4 regions of the Marinomonas algicola genome follow, and region 1 is predicted to be linked to each of the others. Evidence: predicted binding sites of a transcription regulator. Region 1 holds the regulator's gene; each other region holds the start of a gene.
What was found. The regulator PhoB, encoded in region 1, activates phosphate uptake and scavenging genes when phosphate is short. The targets are predictions, from matches to a motif close to TGTCATANNNNTGTCANA.

Region 1 (4,751 bases):
GGGCCTCCTCACCCTATTATGGTGCTCCTGGTAATATTGAATCTGTTGAGGATGCTATTATCAGAGTATTGGGGTTTGATATGGTCATGAATTTAGCATTAGGGCTTTCTATGAAAAGTATTCTCGATTTGCCTCAGAATGGTCCAAGGCATTATCAGAACTTTTGGTATGATGCGGTGTTTCATGCAAGCCTTATGGAGGCTCTCGTTAAACGGATGCCAGCAAAGATTCGTCCAAAGATAGGCTACGCTTATTTGGCAGGCTTACTCCACAATTTTGGTTATTTGGTTATTGGGCACGTCCTACCAACGCATTTCTCAATCTTAGCTCGTCATCTCGAAGCAAACGCACACCTCCCATCCAGACTTATCGAGATGCATTTATTGCATTTTACGAAAGAACAGCTAGGATCTTGGCTATTAAGACATTGGGGGCTTCCTCGCATAATATGTAATGCCATTCGATACAGTCACACGCCTCAAATAGAAGAAGACAAGGATTTGCGTACCCTTGCAGGCGTTTTACATTGCTGTAGCGCTTTATATCATGGACAAAAAATAGAGGCGAGTGTGTTTGAAATAATTGGGCTATCAGAAGAGGAGTGCCTTTCCATCTATCAAGAAGTACAATCCTCTTCTAGTAAATTACAGGAAATGGTGGACTTACTTCAATCCTAGGCTTACTGACGAATAAACACCTATTTTTTGCGAAAACAAAGAGATTTTTTGTGCTAAATTTCAGTGTAACCAAACAATTTGACTATCATTGGCAACCTCTGTCTCAAGCTCGTATGGACAGTATTCCCAATAATCTAAAGTTCTGGCTCCGCGAGACAGGTTCTTTAACCGCGCTGTTAGAAAGACTGGGGATATTGTCCATAGAAGTCATTAATGACGGTTGGGGGCAGCCGACTCAAAGAGAGAGAAAGGCATTGTCGTTACGTGCACGTGAAGCAACAAGGGTTCGAGAAGTGATTTTGAACATTAATGGTACCCCCATGATTTATGCTCGCTCCATTATCCCAGCAAGCGCTTTAATTGGGCATTGGCGTCATTTAAGCCAACTGAAAAGCCAATCTCTGGGAGGCTTTCTATTCAAAGACAAAAAGTTAGTACGGAGTCCTATCGAAATAGTCTCTCTTCCAAGCAACGTATTTAATAACGTCAATGAAGCGGTTTGGGCTCGCCGATCGATTTTTAAACAGTACAATAAAGGCGTTTTAGTAAGTGAAGCCTTCTTACCCGCCATCACAACATTACCAGTGACACAGTTAATATTATGACAAAACTCCAAGCTTATCTTCAGCTTACTCGTTTCAACAAACCCATTGGTTCACTGCTGCTACTTTGGCCCACTCTATGGGCTCTTTGGGTATCTAGTAATGGCGACCCAGACTGGAAAATCGTCATCATTTTTATGCTTGGTGTCTTTTTTATGCGCTCCGCAGGCTGTGTCATCAATGATTATGCCGATAGACATGTGGATAGCGGTGTGGAGCGAACAAAGAATCGCCCTCTCCCTTCCGGTACGGTTTCTGAAAAAGAAGCTCTATTACTGTTCTCCGTTCTTTGTCTATGCAGCTTCGGTTTAGTCTTAATGACGGATATGAAAACCGTTTTACTCTCTTTCATTGGACTTGGACTCGCGGCTTTGTATCCATTTATGAAGCGCTACACTCATTTGCCTCAATTGTTTCTTGGACTGGCTTTTTCATGGGCTATTCCAATGGCATACAGCGCTCAAGGAGGTTCACTAACGGACCCTGTCTTATGGATGATATTTGTCTCTAATGCACTATGGACCATTGCTTACGATACTTACTATGCTATGGTTGATCGAGATGACGATTTAAAACTTGGCATCAAATCAACAGCCATTTTATTTGCGCAAAATGATTTACTCATTATCACTGTATTGCAAGGACTGGCTCTTTCTCTATTAATGTGGGTTGGTGTACTGAAATCCTTTTCTTTCATTTATTTTCTCAGTCTGATCGTCGCCGCTATTTTGTTCTCTTTACAGTATAAACAAGCTAAAAATAGAGAGCGGCAAGCTTGCTTTACCTCGTTCTTAGACAATAACCGTATTGGATACTGTATATTTTTAGGCATTGTATTGAACTATCTTTTATAAATATAAGACACAAATATGACAGTTTCATCTAATTGTCATATTCAAGGTCTTTAATAGGGATATTACGATTTAGGGGTAGATGCTGTGACGAGTAAAACTGTATTAATAATTGATGATGAATCATCAATACGAGAAATGATTGCCATTGCACTGGAAATGGCGGGATATAATTACTTTGAGGCGGAAAACAGCCAACAAGCTTACGAAATCATCATTGATAATAGGCCCGACCTCATTCTTTGTGACTGGATGATGCCCGGGGGCAGTGGTATAGAGCTAACCAGACGGTTAAAGCGAGATTCTCTTACCGCAGAAATACCTGTGATTATGCTAACCGCTAAAAGCGAAGAAGATAACAAAATTCAAGGTTTAGAAGTGGGTGCGGATGATTACATCACTAAGCCTTTTTCTCCTCGAGAACTCGTGGCTCGCTTAAAAGCCGTTCTACGCCGTGCCAACCCTCAAGGCGTAGACGAGCCTATTGAAGTCGATGGGCTATTATTAGACCCTGTAAGCCAACGTGTTACTATTGGTACAACGCCACTTGAAATGGGCCCGACAGAGTACCGCTTACTCAAATTTTTGATTACCCATCAAGAAAGAGCGTATTCCAGAGCACAGCTTCTGGATCAAGTCTGGGGGGGAAATGTTTATGTAGAAGAACGTACCGTTGATGTACATATTAGACGCTTACGAAAAGCAATCGGCGAAACTCATGATTACCTAATCCAAACGGTTCGAGGAACGGGTTATCGATTTTCAAGTAAACGAACTCCGCAGTAAATTATGAAAACGATTTGGCAACAGGCTTTTATTCGCTGGACACTGGGATTAGTTGTCAGTTTCACCATTGGCATCTTAATAGGCAAATTATTTATGTGCCTATTCTTATTTGTGCTGTTTGGACTGTGCTCCAATTTATATCAGCTGTATCAATTCCACAGCTGGGTTCGTCGGCTAGGAAAAGCCTCCCCACCAGAAGCATCAGGAATTTGGGGCGACGTGTTTGATGCTGTGTATCGACTGCAAAAGAAGCAAAGAAAATCTAAAAAACGCATGCGACGCGCACTTTCTCGAATAGAAAACTCCACCTCGGCACTGAAAGAAGGTGTCATTATGGCGGACAATTTAGGGAACCTTGAGTGGTGGAACGCGTCTGCGGGGCAATTTTTAGGTTTGATGAAACCCGTCGACAGAGGGCAACCGGTCACCAATATCGTCCGCAATCCAGAGTTCTTCCGCTATTTTACTCAGAAACGTTTCTCCGAACCTTTAGTTATTAAATCGCCGTCTCAAGAAGGCATTTATTTAGAAATTCAAACCACTCTGTATGATCAGAATGACCATCTTATTTTTGTCAGAGATGTGACGCGCTTGCATCTTCTAGAGCAAATGCGTAAAGACTTCGTTGCCAATGCATCCCATGAGCTCAAAACACCGTTAACGGTCATTAAAGGTTATTTGGAAACCCTGGATATGTTTAAGGACTCATTACCGAAGAGCATGCAAAAAGGTGTTGACAATATGACCACGCAATCAAACCGTATGGAACAGTTGATTGAAGACCTACTATTACTTTCACGTTTAGAAAGTAATGATAAAAGAGACATCGATCAATGGCATGACATCAACGAATTAGTCAACAATGTGGTGGATTCCGTCCAAGCCATAGGCACCAAACATACTATTCACATCGTGATCCGTTCAGAGTGTAGGCTGTATGGCTCTTATCGAGAGCTCTATAGCGCTTTTTCAAACCTTGTTGTGAATGCCATAAAATATTCCCCTGACGGAGGCAACATTACTATAAAATGGGAAAATCATTTAGATGAAGGCATTTTTTCGGTATCAGATGAAGGTCTAGGCATTGAAGCGAGATACATTCCACGTTTAACAGAACGTTTTTTTCGTGTCGATAAAGGTCGAGGCTCAAACACAGGAGGCACTGGGCTCGGACTTGCCATTGTTAAACACGTACTTTTACATCACGATGCTAAGTTACTTATCACTAGCCAACCAGGGCAGGGTAGCGTTTTTTCCTGTCACTTTTCAGGGAAGCGTATCCAACAGCCTTTAGCTCATAAAGAACAATAAAATCATGATAAATTCGGTTTTATGGTTCGATAAGTGAGAGCGCTATCCCTATTAAAGGCTCTTAAATAAAGCGTCAATAAATTTCTCTTTTACGTCATCCTGATCAATTAAACCCAAGGTCACGGTTAAAAAAGTGGAATCGTGTTTTTTCTCTGTCGTCGCCACACTTTGCACATAATAATTCAGTCGATTTACCGTACCCGAAAACTCCAAGTCCAATACAGACTGCCCCAATACCGCGGGAACAACGTCATCACTTTTAATTAATAATGTCGCTTCTGATTTAGCGAACTGAATCACCATACAGCGAAATTGTTTTCCTTCAAAGCGCACCATGGTGGGAATTTTCACATCTTTAATTGTGGCCACTTTTGCTGTAATAGCTGGCTTTGAGGCTGTTGCAGAGCCTGTTTTTGTCCCACCCAACAACACATCTAAAGAGCCTGCCGTATGACTTGTCATCCCCCCCTTTTTAGCCTTTGATGCACCACCTGTCATAGCGGCTAGAGCATCCGTTGCCGCAG
Region 2 (4,751 bases), 570 kb from region 1:
CCATGCTCCAACCGTATTACCAATCAGGCCAAACGCGGGGTCTTTTCCAGAAAAATAGCTTGTTGCCGTAATATGACCATCTAAAATCCCCATTTTTATGCCATCAAGTGTTTCTGTATGCTTAAAAACACTGTTAACAGGCATTAATTTAATACTGATTCTGCCACCCGTTAAACTACCAATTCGGTCGGCCCAATCTTTTTGGACTTGAAAGTTTTTGTCTCCAGCTGGGTCAGATGATTGAAATTTAAAATTGTAATCCGCTGCCAATGCACTTGAACATACGACAGTTGCGACACTAGAAACGATAAAAGTTTTAAGATTCATATTAAGCACTCACTATATATTATTTTTTTAAAAGCGATTTGTTACCGGTAACAGATGCAAATGTTACCGGTAACTATTGTAATTTGTCAACGCTCTTCAACAAAGTTTAAACAATAAGGTAATCACCTGTATTGTGAATAGGACGGCCCATCTCTTAATTAAAGTCGACAGATTAAAACCTTGGTTATTACAACGCATTGATTATAAAACAAATAGTTAACCTTATTGACCTCAACAGTCACATCAACTGAATTCAAGTAAACCACTAGGGCAACCTATAAGACTTTTACGTAATTACTCAACATCCGACTAAACTCATCATAAAGTCTATTGTAATAATTCTCATTTCGTTACAATCTTGCTCCCATTTCATTGCATCAACTCTCGACGAGCGCTATCGATCTGATCGTTTCATATTTAAGCGAGTCAATAGTTAACAATCGGCAATGGGGTAATAGTTAGTTAGTGGTCACTCATTCATTTTGATTGTTTCTCAACCACTAAATTGAATCGAATAAATGGAGTTCTACATTATGGTTATCCAACTTTTCCCTCTTTGGGCTGTTGTGCTTTCAGTACTTGCTTTTTTCCAACCCGAATTTTTTGTCGGTTTGAAAACCCAAATTGTTCCATTACTCACTGTCATCATGCTAGCAATGGGCCTTACTCTAAGCCCCACTGACTTCAAACAAGTATTGAAGAACGGTAAAGCGGTTGGTGTGGGCGTTATTTTACAGTTTTTGGTGATGCCTATGGCCGCTTTTGGTGTGGCTTTCGCTTTTGGTTTTGACACTGAACTTACCGTTGGAATGCTGCTTGTTGGTAGCGTTGCGGGTGGTACCTCCTCGAATGTTATGTGTTACCTAGCGAAAGGAGATACGGCCTTGTCTATTTCCATGACAGCCATTTCAACCTTAATTGGCGTCTTATTAACGCCTTTACTTGTCTCTATGATGATAGGCCAAAGTGTTGATGTTCCTGTCGCAGGCATGCTGATGAGCTTATTTAAAATTGTTCTGTTGCCCGTTGCTGCAGGCGTTTTGATCAATACCTTCTTTTCAAAATTTGTCCGTAAAGCCGAACCTGTCTTTCCATATATTTCAATGTTCGCCATTGTCTTGATCATTGCCATTGTCGTGGCCTTAAGCGCGTCTAAAATTGTGCAAGTAGGTCTGATCGTCGCAGCGGCGGTAATATTGCATAATATGATTGGGTTGGTATTAGGATACTGGGTAACCTACTTACTGGGCTTTGATGCACGCGTATGCCGCACTATAGCCTTTGAAGTAGGATTACAAAATTCCGGTTTAGCCGCTGCTTTAGCGGTTAAATTTTTCACTCCAATGGCCGCTCTGCCAGGCACTATTTTTAGCGTATGGCACAACATTTCAGGCTCGTTATTAGCAAGCTATTGGAGTCGTCGCCCAGTAAATAAAGACAACGCTAAATAGACATCGTAGACTCATAAAAAAGGGAGGCTTTATGCCATCCCTTTTTTATGGATACAAGATCCAATAAAAGTTTCTATATGCACTTTATTGGGCAAAGAGTATCTAATTACGACAAAATATGACACTTTTATGACAGAAACTAACCCATTCCCTTCTAATATCAAATGAGTATGCTATTAAATAGAGCACTCTCAATCGTATTTTAATAAAACCATAATAATTAATATAAAAGAGGAATATATGAATAAGTTAAGTAAAGCGCTTATCACCGGAACCATCATGGCCAGCATACCGATGACATCGGTCGCGGCCGAAATTAAAAACGTCATCTTAATGATAGGTGATGGTATGGGCCCACAGCAGATTGGCCTACTTGAAAGTTATGCTCAATATGCGCCAAATTCTATTTATAAAGGCCGTTCAACGTCTTTACATCAATTGGCTAAAGACGGTGTTATTGGATCCTCTCTGACTAACCCTACCGACGCTATCGTTGTTGACTCCGCGTGTTCGGCGACTCAACTTTCCACAGGAGTGTATTCTGGCTCAGAAGTCATTGGTATTGATGCTGATGGCAATCATGTTGAAACCATTCTGGAAAAAGCAAAGCGCCTTGGTAAAGCCACTGGACTCGTGTCTGATACTCGACTTACTCATGCGACACCGGCCGCTTTCGCAGCGCATCAACCGCATCGTTCTCTTGAAAACGAGATTGCAGTAGATATGTTAGAAACCGGTGTAGACGTGATGCTGTCCGGTGGACTTCGTTACTTCATACCTAAATCAACAAACGATAAAGGCGATACGTACAACGAATTAACGGACCTGACAGAAGGCAGTGTTTATCTAAAATCAAAACGTAACGATGAGCGTAATCTGTTGAATGAAGCTCAAAACGCTGGATATGGTCTCGCCTTTAACCGCACTCAACTTAATGCACAATCTGGTGATAAGCTACTGGGGCTATTTGCTTATTCTGGTATGGCAGATGGTATCGAATATCGCAAGACTAAAAACTCTGAAGAGCGTACTCAACCAAGCCTTCAAGAAATGACAGAAAAAGCACTCTCCGTTTTAGAAAAAGACGAAGAGGGATTTTTCTTGATGGTAGAAGGAGGCCAAATCGACTGGGCGGGTCATTCAAATGATGCAGGCACAATGTTGAATGAGCTCGTTAAATTTGATGAAGCCATTGGTAGTGTATACAAATGGGCCGCGGGTCGTGACGACACGCTTATCATTGTTACAGCCGATCATGAGACAGGATCTTTTGGCTTTAGCTACTCTTCGGCTAACCTACCAGACGGGCAAAAACGCGCCGGAGAAGCCTTTGAAAAACAAGATTATAAGCCCAATTTCAACTTTGGTAGTTTCAATATTCTAGACGGTTTATACAATCAAAATTTGAGTTTCTACTCAATGACAAGCGAGTTTGAAAAACTGGATAAAGCCCAACAAACACCCGCAGCGTTAATGGAGATTGTCAATGCGAACTCTGAGTTCAAAATTAACGAAGAACAAGCCGAGCACATTTTAACAGATAAAGAAAATCCTTATCATGCCCATGACCACTCTTATCTATCTGCAGAACAAGTGCCTGCGATTACGGATTTTGATGCCTTTTTTCCTTACAACGACCGAGGTAACATAATGGGTCGTGAAATGGCGACAGATCAAAACATCGTATGGGGTACGGGAACTCACACAGCCACGCCCGTCAATGTTTTCGCGTGGGGTCCTGCAAGTAAAATATTGCCCGTTTCTTCTATCATGCATCACTCCGAATTGGGGCAATACATGAAGAACCAAATCAATTAGTCACAATTGAATTGATTTACTGAGCCTTCGTTCTTATAAATGTGAAGGCTCAGCGTTCTCGTGACCAAATTAAACAGAAAAATACTCTTTCAGGTTCACTCCATCCAACATTACTCGAACACTTTTTTCAATAAATCTGTAGTACGAGCAACAGGGTTTTGACGAATTTTCTTTTCCTCCGCCGCCAGCATAGTGAACAAACCATTCAACGCTTCTTCAGTCACATAGTGATTAAGATTAACATCCAGTTTATCGCCAATAAGAGGAATATCTTTGGCTTTTGTCACTAAGACATTATAGTAACGAGTTGCATCAACTTGCTCTAAAGAGTCCACTACCGTTGGTTGAAACAAAGACCTCAGTTTTTCGCTGGTCTTCTCTTTGAAATACTCTGTTGCCGCGCCATCAGATCCCGAATAAATCTTTTGTGCATCGTCAAAGCTCATTTCTTTAATGGCAGAAACAATTAACGCCGTCGCTTCTGGAGCCGCTTTTTCAGCCGCTCTGTTCATACTTTCTTCAAAGTCATTTACCTGACCTTCTAAACCGTACTTTTTAAGTAATGAAGACGCTTTTTCGACACTGTCAGGTAATGGAATGCGGATGTTTTGATTATTAAGATACCCCCCTGGCTGACTGATTTCTTCAATTGCTCGACGGCTACCGACTTCTAACGCTTCTTTCAAACCCTCTATTAGCGTATCACTACTTAAGTTAGATGTTTTTCCAGAGGCCGTGGTTTTTTCCTCTGCCGTTGTGCCTACCGCCTTATCAAGTACTTTTTGTACATCTTCATCTTGTACCGCTTCTTTAAGCTTATCCGCCCACCCAGCATAGATATTAGAAGAAGAGATTGAAGCCAATAGAAGTGACGCTAAAAGATAGTTTTTTTTCATTTCATTCATTCCATGTTTAGTAATAGTGTAAAGCATATCAGACAAGTAAGAATGACGCTTATGTATGTACTCTTATTTAGCACTTACTAAAGGTAAAAATATATGTAAAAATCCCCAGTAACTCATTCATAATATGGAATAAAAATGACTTTTACTCGTTCAACTATGGCTATTGCCGTCGCCAGTACCTTAGTCGCCTGCTCTGCCCCACAAGTAGACAATACCCCAAAACAACCCACCTCGGTATTAACGGCCAAAT
Region 3 (4,751 bases), 720 kb from region 1:
AACATAGCGAAATTGGTAGTCTTCATTGATTTTTAAATCGATTGTTGAGGCAAAATTACCGGTCTTTTGTTTTTTTAAAGGATTGGCCGATGCATCCCAGTTATTAAAATCACCAACAACGGAGACTGTTTTCGCTGACTCGGTTTCATTTTTAGCGAGTGAAAATTTGACTTTGCAGATGGGCTTACTTTTAAGATACTTTTTCTCAATCATGTTGATCTCCACATTCTTTAGCTTACTAAACCTACATTTTAGCAAGACTTAGGCCATGTCTTAGGTCGTGTTGTTAATCTGTCCTAGAGTACAAGTTTAATGTGACAATCAGGCTAAAATATAAAATTGAGCGTTTTTTTGTTTTTATGCTGTTCAAAAAAAGTACCGTTTTCTGTTGCTTGCCCATAGGCGGTGCAAGTTAGCTTAACTGTAACATCCGATTTATGGAGGCTCATTTGCTGTTTAAGTGTTGTAAGTCATCTCGTTGTACCACACGAAGTGCTACACTCAATTGTCATATGAATGAAAACAGGAGAATCGCAATGAACCCAACTAGCATCGCGCTTTGGTCTTTAGGTGTTTTATTTGTATTGAAATTGATTGGTTATCTGGTTTATAAACATTTGAGTAAAAAAAAGCGCCGAAATGATAAGCAAGAAATGAGTAAAGAGAATAGCGACAATAATAAGTGAGCTTAAACAGAATAATCGCATGTTTGATTGCACATCATTACTCTTTAAACTGGATGATGTGCAATCTATCGTTAGGTTAGATCCGCACTGTCCTCTAAGGGGTTGATCCCTCGATAACGTTTATTTTTGGCGTCTTTAACTTGGCTTAGATCAACAAGTACAAGACCATCGATACAAAAACCAAAGTCAGCATCAACGCCAAAGTCTAAAAATCGAACGCCATTATTGTCGCATAATTCACTGTACTGTTTGTATAAAGTGGGTACCGAAACGTTTAAATGATTCAGCTGTTCTTTCAGTGTTTTAAAGTCTTCGTCGTAGGCTTTTCCCTTGATGAGAGAGGTAACGTAGTTCTTATTATCTAAAGATATTTGATAAGGGGAAAAAGACGACGCTAATGAATCTGTATCTGGAAAGTGCACTGAATAGAAGTAAACCAGTAAATCTTTTGCTAACTGGGGATAGTTATTACTTAGGCTCACTGGTCCAAATAAATATCTTACTTCAGGGTGGCGGTTTAAATATGCTCCTATACCGTACCAAAGATAATCTAGACTTCTCTTCCCCCAATATTTCGGCTGGACAAAACTGCGTCCTAATTCAACCCCTTGTTCTAAATAAGGAATCATGTCGGGTGACAGTTGGAATAGATCTTCGGTATAAATAGCGTGGGTACTGCCACTTTTAATGTATTTATTAATTTCTCCGATACGGTACGCGCCAACAATTTCAAGTTGCTCTTCATCCCAAAGAACCAAATGTCGATAGTATTGATCAAACTTATCGAGGTCAGCGCTTTGTCCTGTGCCTTCTCCTACCGTGCGAAACGAAATCTCTCTTAACCGACCAATTTCCTTGATCGTCGAAGATTGGTCGAGATAGTCGAATAAATAAATGTGTTTCCCGTCTTTGGTGCTACCAAGAAACTCGGAATGACTTAATTCCGCTTTTATTCGCTTGCTGTCTTGTGGGTGGGAAATGGTGGTTTCCGTTTGTAGCAGTGGCTTTTTACCCTTTGCAATACGGTAAAGGTGGCGCTTGACGAGTTTATTTTTTTCTTTATTACTCAGAGGTAATTTGGCTAATTCTTGAATCGGAATTTGTTGGCCTATTTGAATTGGCACATGGCGATTCTGCTGTTTAAACATTTCATGGGCAAGCTGAATAGTCGATAAAGGGCGGTAAATAATAGAGCTAGTGTAAAAGAGCAGAGAGTTACGGCCGTTAATATAAACAGGGAGTAGGGGGCTATTGGTTTTTTGAGCCAATTTTAGGTAACTTGCACTCCATTTTTGATCTTTAATGCCACTGGGTGAGAGGCGGGAAACTTCTCCAGCGGGGAAAATAATGACGGCTTGCTCTTTTCGCAGACAGTCAATAATGTTTTTGAGCTGTTTACTGCTGCTTTTCCTTGAAAGATTATCGACAGGCAAGATCAAATTTTTTAAGGCGTCAAAATGCATCAACATGTCATTAGCTATGATTTTTACATCATTTCTGACTTCACCGACAAGCCGTAATAACGCTAAGCCGTCAAGTGCTCCCAAAGGGTGATTGGCGATAATAATAACGCGACCGGTTGCCGGAATATTTCGACGATCTATCTGACTGGCTTGATAGTTAAAGTTAAAGTGATTTAACACGCGATCGATAAACTCGAAGCCTAAACAATCTTTGTTTTGATCTAAAAAGTTATTTACTTCTTGCTCGTGAAATAAATGCTTCAAAATTTCCAGTGTTGGTCTGGTAAATAATGGGTGTTTTTGCAGGAAGTTGGGGGACTTTTCCGCAATAATTTGCTCTATGTGCATCAACGTAATGTCTCCAGTGCCCTAAATTGACAGAGTGAATCTAGAGTAGAGTGAAGAAGTGACATTTAGGTGACAATTGAGTTTCAAAAATAAGACGAAATGCTATTCAGAATAGTGAGGGAGGATTAGTTTAAAAGCAGAGACGCCTCAATTTCTCGAAAGACATCACAAGCACGTATAAGTGATTGAGCCGTGAGTTTATTGACACCATACACCCGCGTAGAGACCGCGTGTTTGTCCTTGACATGAGTGAGTAAGCGATCAAAATCACCATCACCAGACAAGAGGATAATTTCATCGACTTTGGAGGCATTGTCTAGCACATCGATTGTGATGCCAACATCCCAATCGCCTTTGGCCGAGCCATCACTTCGCTGAATGAACGGCTTAAGCTTGACATCAAACCCGATGCTTTTAAGTATGTTTTGAAATTGGTGCTGTTTACTGTCGCCGCGATCAATCGCATAGGCAAAAGCACAGTGGACTTCTCCTATCTGGCTAATTTCACGCCAAAATGTGGAATAATCAAAGTGCTTGCCAAATGTGTGTTTTGTTGTGTAGTAAATATTTTGTACATCAACAAAAACCGCGATTTTTTTCAATGCAATTAACGACTAGGATTTTTTGTTTAGGGTAATGTGCTTAGGACCTGCAACACTGACTTGTCCGCTCACTCCTGATTCGATTACATCTATTTTACCACCTGATGCTAAGAAGGCTTCCATTTGAGATTCTATTGACGCTGATGTTTCGGATGCCGCAGGTTGCTTTTTCTTAGATGTCGAAGATTTAGGTTTGGCTGCCATGATTTGGGCCTTCCATGTTATAAATTGAATCCACAGTATACCCTATTTTTAGGTCGGGGTCGCCTACAGATAAAAAGCCTGTGACAATCGCGTGTATCACAGGCTTTTATGGATTTATATTTATTGAAAACTACCCTCTATATGGGTGTACTTTACGTAACACTGGATTCAGTAAACGGGTTAAAAAACCAGTAAACTGGATGGGTGCATCGACCACAGTTAAACAAATGCATTCGGCGTCCCGAGTGACGACAGGCTGATGTGTATCTTGCTCATTAAGTTGAACAAAATCCCCTCTCTTGTAAATACCGCTTTGATCGGAGAAACTTCCTTCTAAAACCAAAGTGAACTCATCACCTGTGTGTTTATGAGTAGGTATATGGCTACCCGCCTTAACCCGAGTAAGCGCAATTTGTGTGCCATTTTCCTCGTTAGATAAAATAGCGGTTTGGAATGAAGGCGATATACGTATCCAATTTAATGCATCATATCCGTCTGGCACAAATTGTCTAAGGCTTCTTGGAACATTGTAACCTTCTGGATCTTCTGCTGTGTGTTTCTGTGCAGAAGCGTTTGCTTTCTCTGTCGCTTGGTTCTGTGCGTCTAATCGAGCAAAGAGAGCGAGTTTCAGTTCATCGATATTTGAGCTGGTTTTTTCTAACGGCTCTATTTCATCGAATAAAACACTACCAACTTGCTCCAATTTCTTAATTTGCTTACGACATTCTTGGCACTGCTCTAAGTGAGTGGCAATGCACAATGAGTAAGACAAGGCGAGGGAGCCCGCCGCGTAGTCGGTCAATAGTTCTATGGTCGGATGGTAGTTAAGCATAGTGACTACCTCTTAATGTAAATAGTGAGTTTATGTAATGCCAAACGAACACGAGACTTAATCGTGCCAAGTGGCAATCCAAGTTCTTCAGCCGCTTCTACGTGAGTTTTACCTTCTAAGTAAACTTTCGCTAAGACTTGCTTTTGATCTGTGGGCAATTGCGCTAAGCCAGCATTGATCCGCGTTTTATCTCTGGCTTGTTGTGCATCCCTAAATAAATCGACACGGTCATCTTCGATATCGCCCCATAAAAGCTCAGGATCAATGTGCGATGTATGTCGTCCATTTTTACGCAGATAATCAATACGAGCATTACGAGCTATGGTAAAGATCCATGTGTTTAGCGAAGCGGCAGATGGATTAAAGGTATCCGCTTTATTCCACACTCTGATCATCACTTCTTGAGCAATATCGTCTGCCATTAGGGACGCTCCGGGCTGCGCGGCCAAACAAAAACCTCTAATTTTTGGGACATAATGATCAAATAAGCGCCCCAATGCGGCTTGGTCACGTTTTGTGGCGACTGCAACAATGTCATCTGCCAGTGTCGAGTCTTGCTGGCCTATCGCTCTGTTCATTCTATGTGACTCCAGAGTGTTGAAGTAAGTAAGTAAGA
Region 4 (4,751 bases), 150 kb from region 1:
CAGCATACGAGAGTTCGTCATGGAAAGTACGGCCGTCCAGATCATGTATCCGTACATGCAAACTAGCGTGACTATAACCGTAGGTGCCATGACAATTTTTGGCATCCAGTCTGCGAGCGATAAGCGTGCAGGTCGGCCTGCCCGAGCGTTAGTAGGCTCAGAGTTAATGGCGTTTGTTTTCATAGTGTGATGCTTCAATCAGGAGAGAATATAAGAGGTCAGCTACTGTGTAGCCGACCTCGAAGAACGCTTACATACTTGCTTTTACCGCTCTAGCCAATTTATCTACAGCGACTTCTGGCGTCATAGACTCGTCATTGAAGTAGTTTGTTACTACATCGTAGATAGCGCCTTGAACCATTGAAGAGGCGGCCATTCCATGGGCCATACTTGGTAACAGGTTACCTGTAGTTGAACTTGCTAGGAAAGAATCCATAGAAGAGTGAGCACAAGTGTCAAACTTCTCGCGAGACATGTTTAGACGCGCTGGAATAGATCCTTTATTCAAGTTAAAGGTTTCTTGGAATTCTGGTTCTAAGATTAAACGAGCCAAATCTTGCTGTGCTTTTTGGTTGTCTTCACCTTTTACTTTAAACATCGCTAAACTGTCGATGTTAAAGGTAAACATTTCGCTTGTGCCTGGCGCTGGGTAGCAAACGTAATCGATGCCTGCTTTTTTACCTGCCGCGGTGAATTCACCTTTCGCCCAATCTCCCATGATTTGCATGGCGGCATCACCGTTGATAACCATAGAAGTCGCAATGTTCCAATCACGACCAGAGAAACCGGAATCCACATAACCACGTACTTTTTTGAAGGTGCGGAAGACATCAATCATCTCGTCGCTACGCAGCGTATCATCGGATAGACCAATGAACGCGCTGTTGTAGAACTTCGCGCCTTTTTCTAACGCAATGGCTTCAAATAAAGTAGCGTCTTGCCACGCTTGACCACCGTGTGCAAGCGGTGTGAAACCGGCCGCTTTGATTTTATCGGCTTCGGAAATGAATTGTTTCCACGTGGTAGGGATGCTAGCGCCAGATTTGCGGAATACTTCAGGGTTCGCCCATAACCAATTTACACGGTGAACGTTTACCGGTGCGGCAACATAGTGACCTTCGTGTTTCATTGTATTGCTCACGACTTGAGGCAATACCACGTCCCAGTCACCCGCTTTAGCAACGTCATCTAGGTTTGTTAGGAAGCCTAAGTCACCCCATTCTTGAATGGTTGGGCCTTTGATTTGAGCACTGGCTGGCGGGTTACCAGAAATCGCACGAGATTTTAGAACGGTCATGGCTGATTCACCCGCACCACCTGCAACAGCGAAATCTTTCCAAGTATGACCTTCTTCTTCCATTAGCCCTTTTAAGACGTTAATAGAAGCCGCTTCACCGCCAGATGTCCACCAGTGTAATACTTCTACTTCACCAGCATGGGTTGTTGCAGCAGAGATAGAGAAAGCAACGGCGGTTAAACTTAAAGCAAGTTTTTTCATGATTGTAACCCTTGTTATTTTTATAGTTACCCACTTACTGAGTAGTGGATGTTTCGAATTTAGTACCGCTTTTTATTGCATCTTTAAGTTACCATGAGGCCACTTAAAATAGACTTAATAAAACGATAGGTTAAATCTAGCAAAGACTGAGAGTCTATGGGGTAAAGTAGAGCAACCTATTGTAACAAAGTCTTGCAATAGCCTTGTTTTTGTTCGAATGCGCCTTAAAAAGAAGAGGGGACGAGCGTGCTTTTTGATTAACGTCCGTTCTAGAAAAGTGCTGGTTACTTTTTACTAAGAAAAATGCACTTTTATAGGTAGAATGCTGGCGCAATAATTTTACTTGGCGCACAGCGCTATTCAACTCAGACTTTTCATTAGGAATAGACATGGCTAATAGCCAATACCGCGCATTACAGAGACACTTTAGTGACCTAATTGAGAAAAAACTTCTTGAGGCTGGCGCTAAGTTGCCATCTGAGAGAGAAATAGGAGAAGCCTTTAAGTTAACCCGTGTCACCGTTAGGCAAGCATTGCAAAATCTCGAAGCGGAAGGGTTAATATACCGACAAAATCGTCGTGGCTGGTTTGTTACTCCGCCAGCGGTTATTTATGATCCAGCGAGCAATTTAAGCTTTAATTTATATGTAACTGAACAAGGTCATGTGCCGTATACGGAGAAATTATTGCAGCAAGTTGAGCCAGCCAGTGCAGAAGTGGCTCAATTAATGTGCATAAAGGAGGGCACTCCAGTGTTATTTTTACATCGTCGGCGTTCGATTGATCAACGACCCGTTTTAATTGAAAAAATGTACATTAATATTGACCTGTTACCAGATATAGAAAACGAAGATCTAAGTCAATCATTAAGCCTTATATTGCAGCAGAAATATCAGCGTCAATACCGTGATATGGATCTGTCTTTTAAGTCGACTTCTTTGCCTTCTCATGCGGCCAATGATCTAGGGATCTCTACTGGACAAGCGGGTTTGCACGTTGAAAGAATTAATTATACGGCCGATAAAAAAGTCCTTGAAATTGATTATGAATTTTGGCGTCATGATGCCGTTTCCATTAAAATATCGATCAATAATTGACCGCTAAAACGATCTCAATTTAGCCTAGCATTCCGTTTTTTTTCATCCGCGATATTGTCTCTTTTAATGTCGCCATACATCTTTTTTCTCTTCTTTTGTCATGTTTTTGTAACCTTTGGCTGCTATTTTGCATACTGATTAATCTGGTATATACCAATTGATGGTTCGCAATATATTTGTTATACATAAGCTTACAATTTGATGCATGGAGAAGAAAATGACACAGAATACGCTACTAAAACGTCTGGCTGTTTTGGCTGGTATTACCGCCTCATCGATGTCTGTCAATGCGGCGCAAACTGAATTAACGGTTTACACTGCGGTTGAAGCGCAAGACCTTAAAAAGTACGCTGCGCGTTTTAATGCTGAGCATCCTGAAATTAAAATCAACTGGGTACGTGACTCGACAGGGGTTGTGACAGCCAAGTTATTAGCCGAAAAAAACAACCCACAAGCGGATGTTGTTTGGGGATTGGCGGCAACAAGTTTGATGATGTTAAAAAATGAAGACATGCTGCAATTTTACAAGCCAAAAGGCTATGATGCGATCTCCCCTAATTTCAAAGACCTTGATAAAGAGCCTGTCTGGACAGGCATGGATGCTTGGATTGCCGCCGTTTGTTATAACACAGTGGAAGCCGAGAAACTGGGTCTACCAAAACCAACGTCTTGGAGCGATCTGAAGGATCCTGCTTACAAAGGGCATATTATTATGCCAAACCCAAGTTCTTCGGGTACGGGTTTCTTAGACGTTAGTAGCTGGTTACAAATTTTTGGACAAGATGGCGGCTGGGAATATATGGATGGCTTGCATGAGAACATCAGCCGTTATACTCACTCCGGGTCAAAGCCTTGTAAATTAGCCGCAGCAGGTGAAATTCCCATCGGCATCTCGTTTGCGTTCCGCGCGGCTAAATCAAAAAAATCAGGTGCGCCATTAGACATTATCTTTCCAGAAGAAGGTCTTGGTTGGGATATGGAAGCAACCGCGATTATCAAAGGTACGGATAAGTTAGATGCGGCACAAACCTTGGTGGATTGGACCATCTCGAAACAAGCCAATGAAATGTACAACGAAGGATATGCTGTTGTGGCTATGCCTGGTATTGCTAAACCAATCGAATTTTACCCTGAAAATGCAGAGTCATTGATGATTGATAATGACTTCGAATGGTCTGCAAAAAATCGTGACCTGATTCTGTCTACGTGGCAGCAACGTTACGACGGTAAAAGTGAACCTAAGTAACATCAAGTCTACATCAGACACAGAAATTGTCTTCTTTGTCTGATTCCTTTTTAGTCATGTAAAGCCACTGCTTTACATGACCGTTTTAATATATGGATTGAAAGAGGCCGATCAATGTCCAGTAACACATACCTAGAACTTACCAATATCCATCAGTCCTTTGGTTCGCATAAAGCATTAAAAGACGTTTCTTTAAGTATTTCAGAAGGTGAGTTTGTTTGTTTTTTAGGTCCATCTGGCTGTGGCAAAACCAGTTTACTACGAATTATTGCTGGCTTAGATACACCGACAGCTGGCTTAATTCTGCAAGCAGGTAAAGACATCACTCATGCTCCTATTAAGCATCGTGATTTCGGCATTGTTTTTCAATCTTATGCCTTGTTTCCAAACCTAACAGTGGCTGACAACATTGCGTATGGCTTAGCTTCACAAAAAGTATCTGCAAACGATCGTCGAATTCGAGTAACGGAATTACTGGCGACGGTGGGTATGTCTGGCAGTGAGGACAAATATCCAGCTCAACTCTCTGGTGGGCAGCAACAACGTGTGGCGTTAGCGCGTGCGTTGGCGACATCCCCTGGTTTATTGTTATTAGATGAACCCTTGTCTGCACTCGATGCGCGTGTGCGCGCTCATTTACGTCAAGAAATTAAACAGTTGCAAGAAAAGTTGGGCGTGACCACTATCATGGTAACGCATGACCAAGAAGAAGCGCTGACGATGGCGGATCAAATCGTGGTCATGAATCAAGGTGTTATTGAGCAAATAGGAACGCCTCAAGAGGTATACGCTCAACCAATATCGCCTTTTGTCGCTGAATTTGTTGGGGAAATGAATTTCTTAAGTGCAAAGGTGGATGCATCAGGTCAAATGCAATCGGGTGATTTAACGCTTTTTTGTGACCAATCCA

Region 2: a site for PhoB is predicted at 1,896-1,913, ahead of IEZ33_RS16730 (alkaline phosphatase). Genes of this name have one in related genera too.
Region 3: a site for PhoB is predicted at 2,555-2,572, ahead of olsF (bifunctional ornithine lipid synthase OlsF). Genes of this name have one in related genera too.
Region 4: a site for PhoB is predicted at 2,692-2,709, ahead of IEZ33_RS18715 (putative 2-aminoethylphosphonate ABC transporter substrate-binding protein). Genes of this name have one in related genera too.

What each region holds. Positions count from the first base shown of each region.
Region 1 covers NZ_CP061941.1:4,232,320-4,237,070, forward strand. Annotated here, with positions in the region: gene IEZ33_RS19460 (HDOD domain-containing protein) at 1-677, shown strand, start outside; gene IEZ33_RS19465 (chorismate--pyruvate lyase family protein) at 728-1,282, shown strand; gene ubiA (4-hydroxybenzoate octaprenyltransferase) at 1,279-2,133, shown strand; gene phoB (phosphate regulon transcriptional regulator PhoB) at 2,218-2,916, shown strand; gene phoR (phosphate regulon sensor histidine kinase PhoR) at 2,920-4,227, shown strand; gene IEZ33_RS19485 (response regulator) at 4,279-4,751, opposite strand, start outside.
Region 2 covers NZ_CP061941.1:3,659,487-3,664,237, forward strand. Annotated here, with positions in the region: gene IEZ33_RS16720 (TRAP transporter substrate-binding protein) at 1-327, opposite strand, end outside; gene IEZ33_RS16725 (bile acid:sodium symporter family protein) at 861-1,778, shown strand; gene IEZ33_RS16730 (alkaline phosphatase) at 2,019-3,596, shown strand; gene IEZ33_RS16735 (DUF4197 domain-containing protein) at 3,707-4,492, opposite strand; gene IEZ33_RS16740 (hypothetical protein) at 4,637-4,751, shown strand, end outside.
Region 3 covers NZ_CP061941.1:613,343-618,093, forward strand. Annotated here, with positions in the region: gene IEZ33_RS02740 (isoamylase early set domain-containing protein) at 1-213, opposite strand, end outside; gene IEZ33_RS02745 (hypothetical protein) at 537-686, shown strand; gene olsF (bifunctional ornithine lipid synthase OlsF) at 758-2,497, opposite strand; gene IEZ33_RS02755 (LabA-like NYN domain-containing protein) at 2,623-3,099, opposite strand; gene IEZ33_RS02760 (hypothetical protein) at 3,112-3,303, opposite strand; gene IEZ33_RS02765 (ChrR family anti-sigma-E factor) at 3,434-4,135, opposite strand; gene IEZ33_RS02770 (sigma-70 family RNA polymerase sigma factor) at 4,141-4,713, opposite strand.
Region 4 covers NZ_CP061941.1:4,079,350-4,084,100, reverse strand. Annotated here, with positions in the region: gene IEZ33_RS18730 (carbohydrate ABC transporter permease) at 1-183, opposite strand, end outside; gene IEZ33_RS18725 (ABC transporter substrate-binding protein) at 251-1,498, opposite strand; gene IEZ33_RS18720 (UTRA domain-containing protein) at 1,888-2,595, shown strand; gene IEZ33_RS18715 (putative 2-aminoethylphosphonate ABC transporter substrate-binding protein) at 2,813-3,841, shown strand; gene IEZ33_RS18710 (putative 2-aminoethylphosphonate ABC transporter ATP-binding protein) at 3,956-4,751, shown strand, end outside.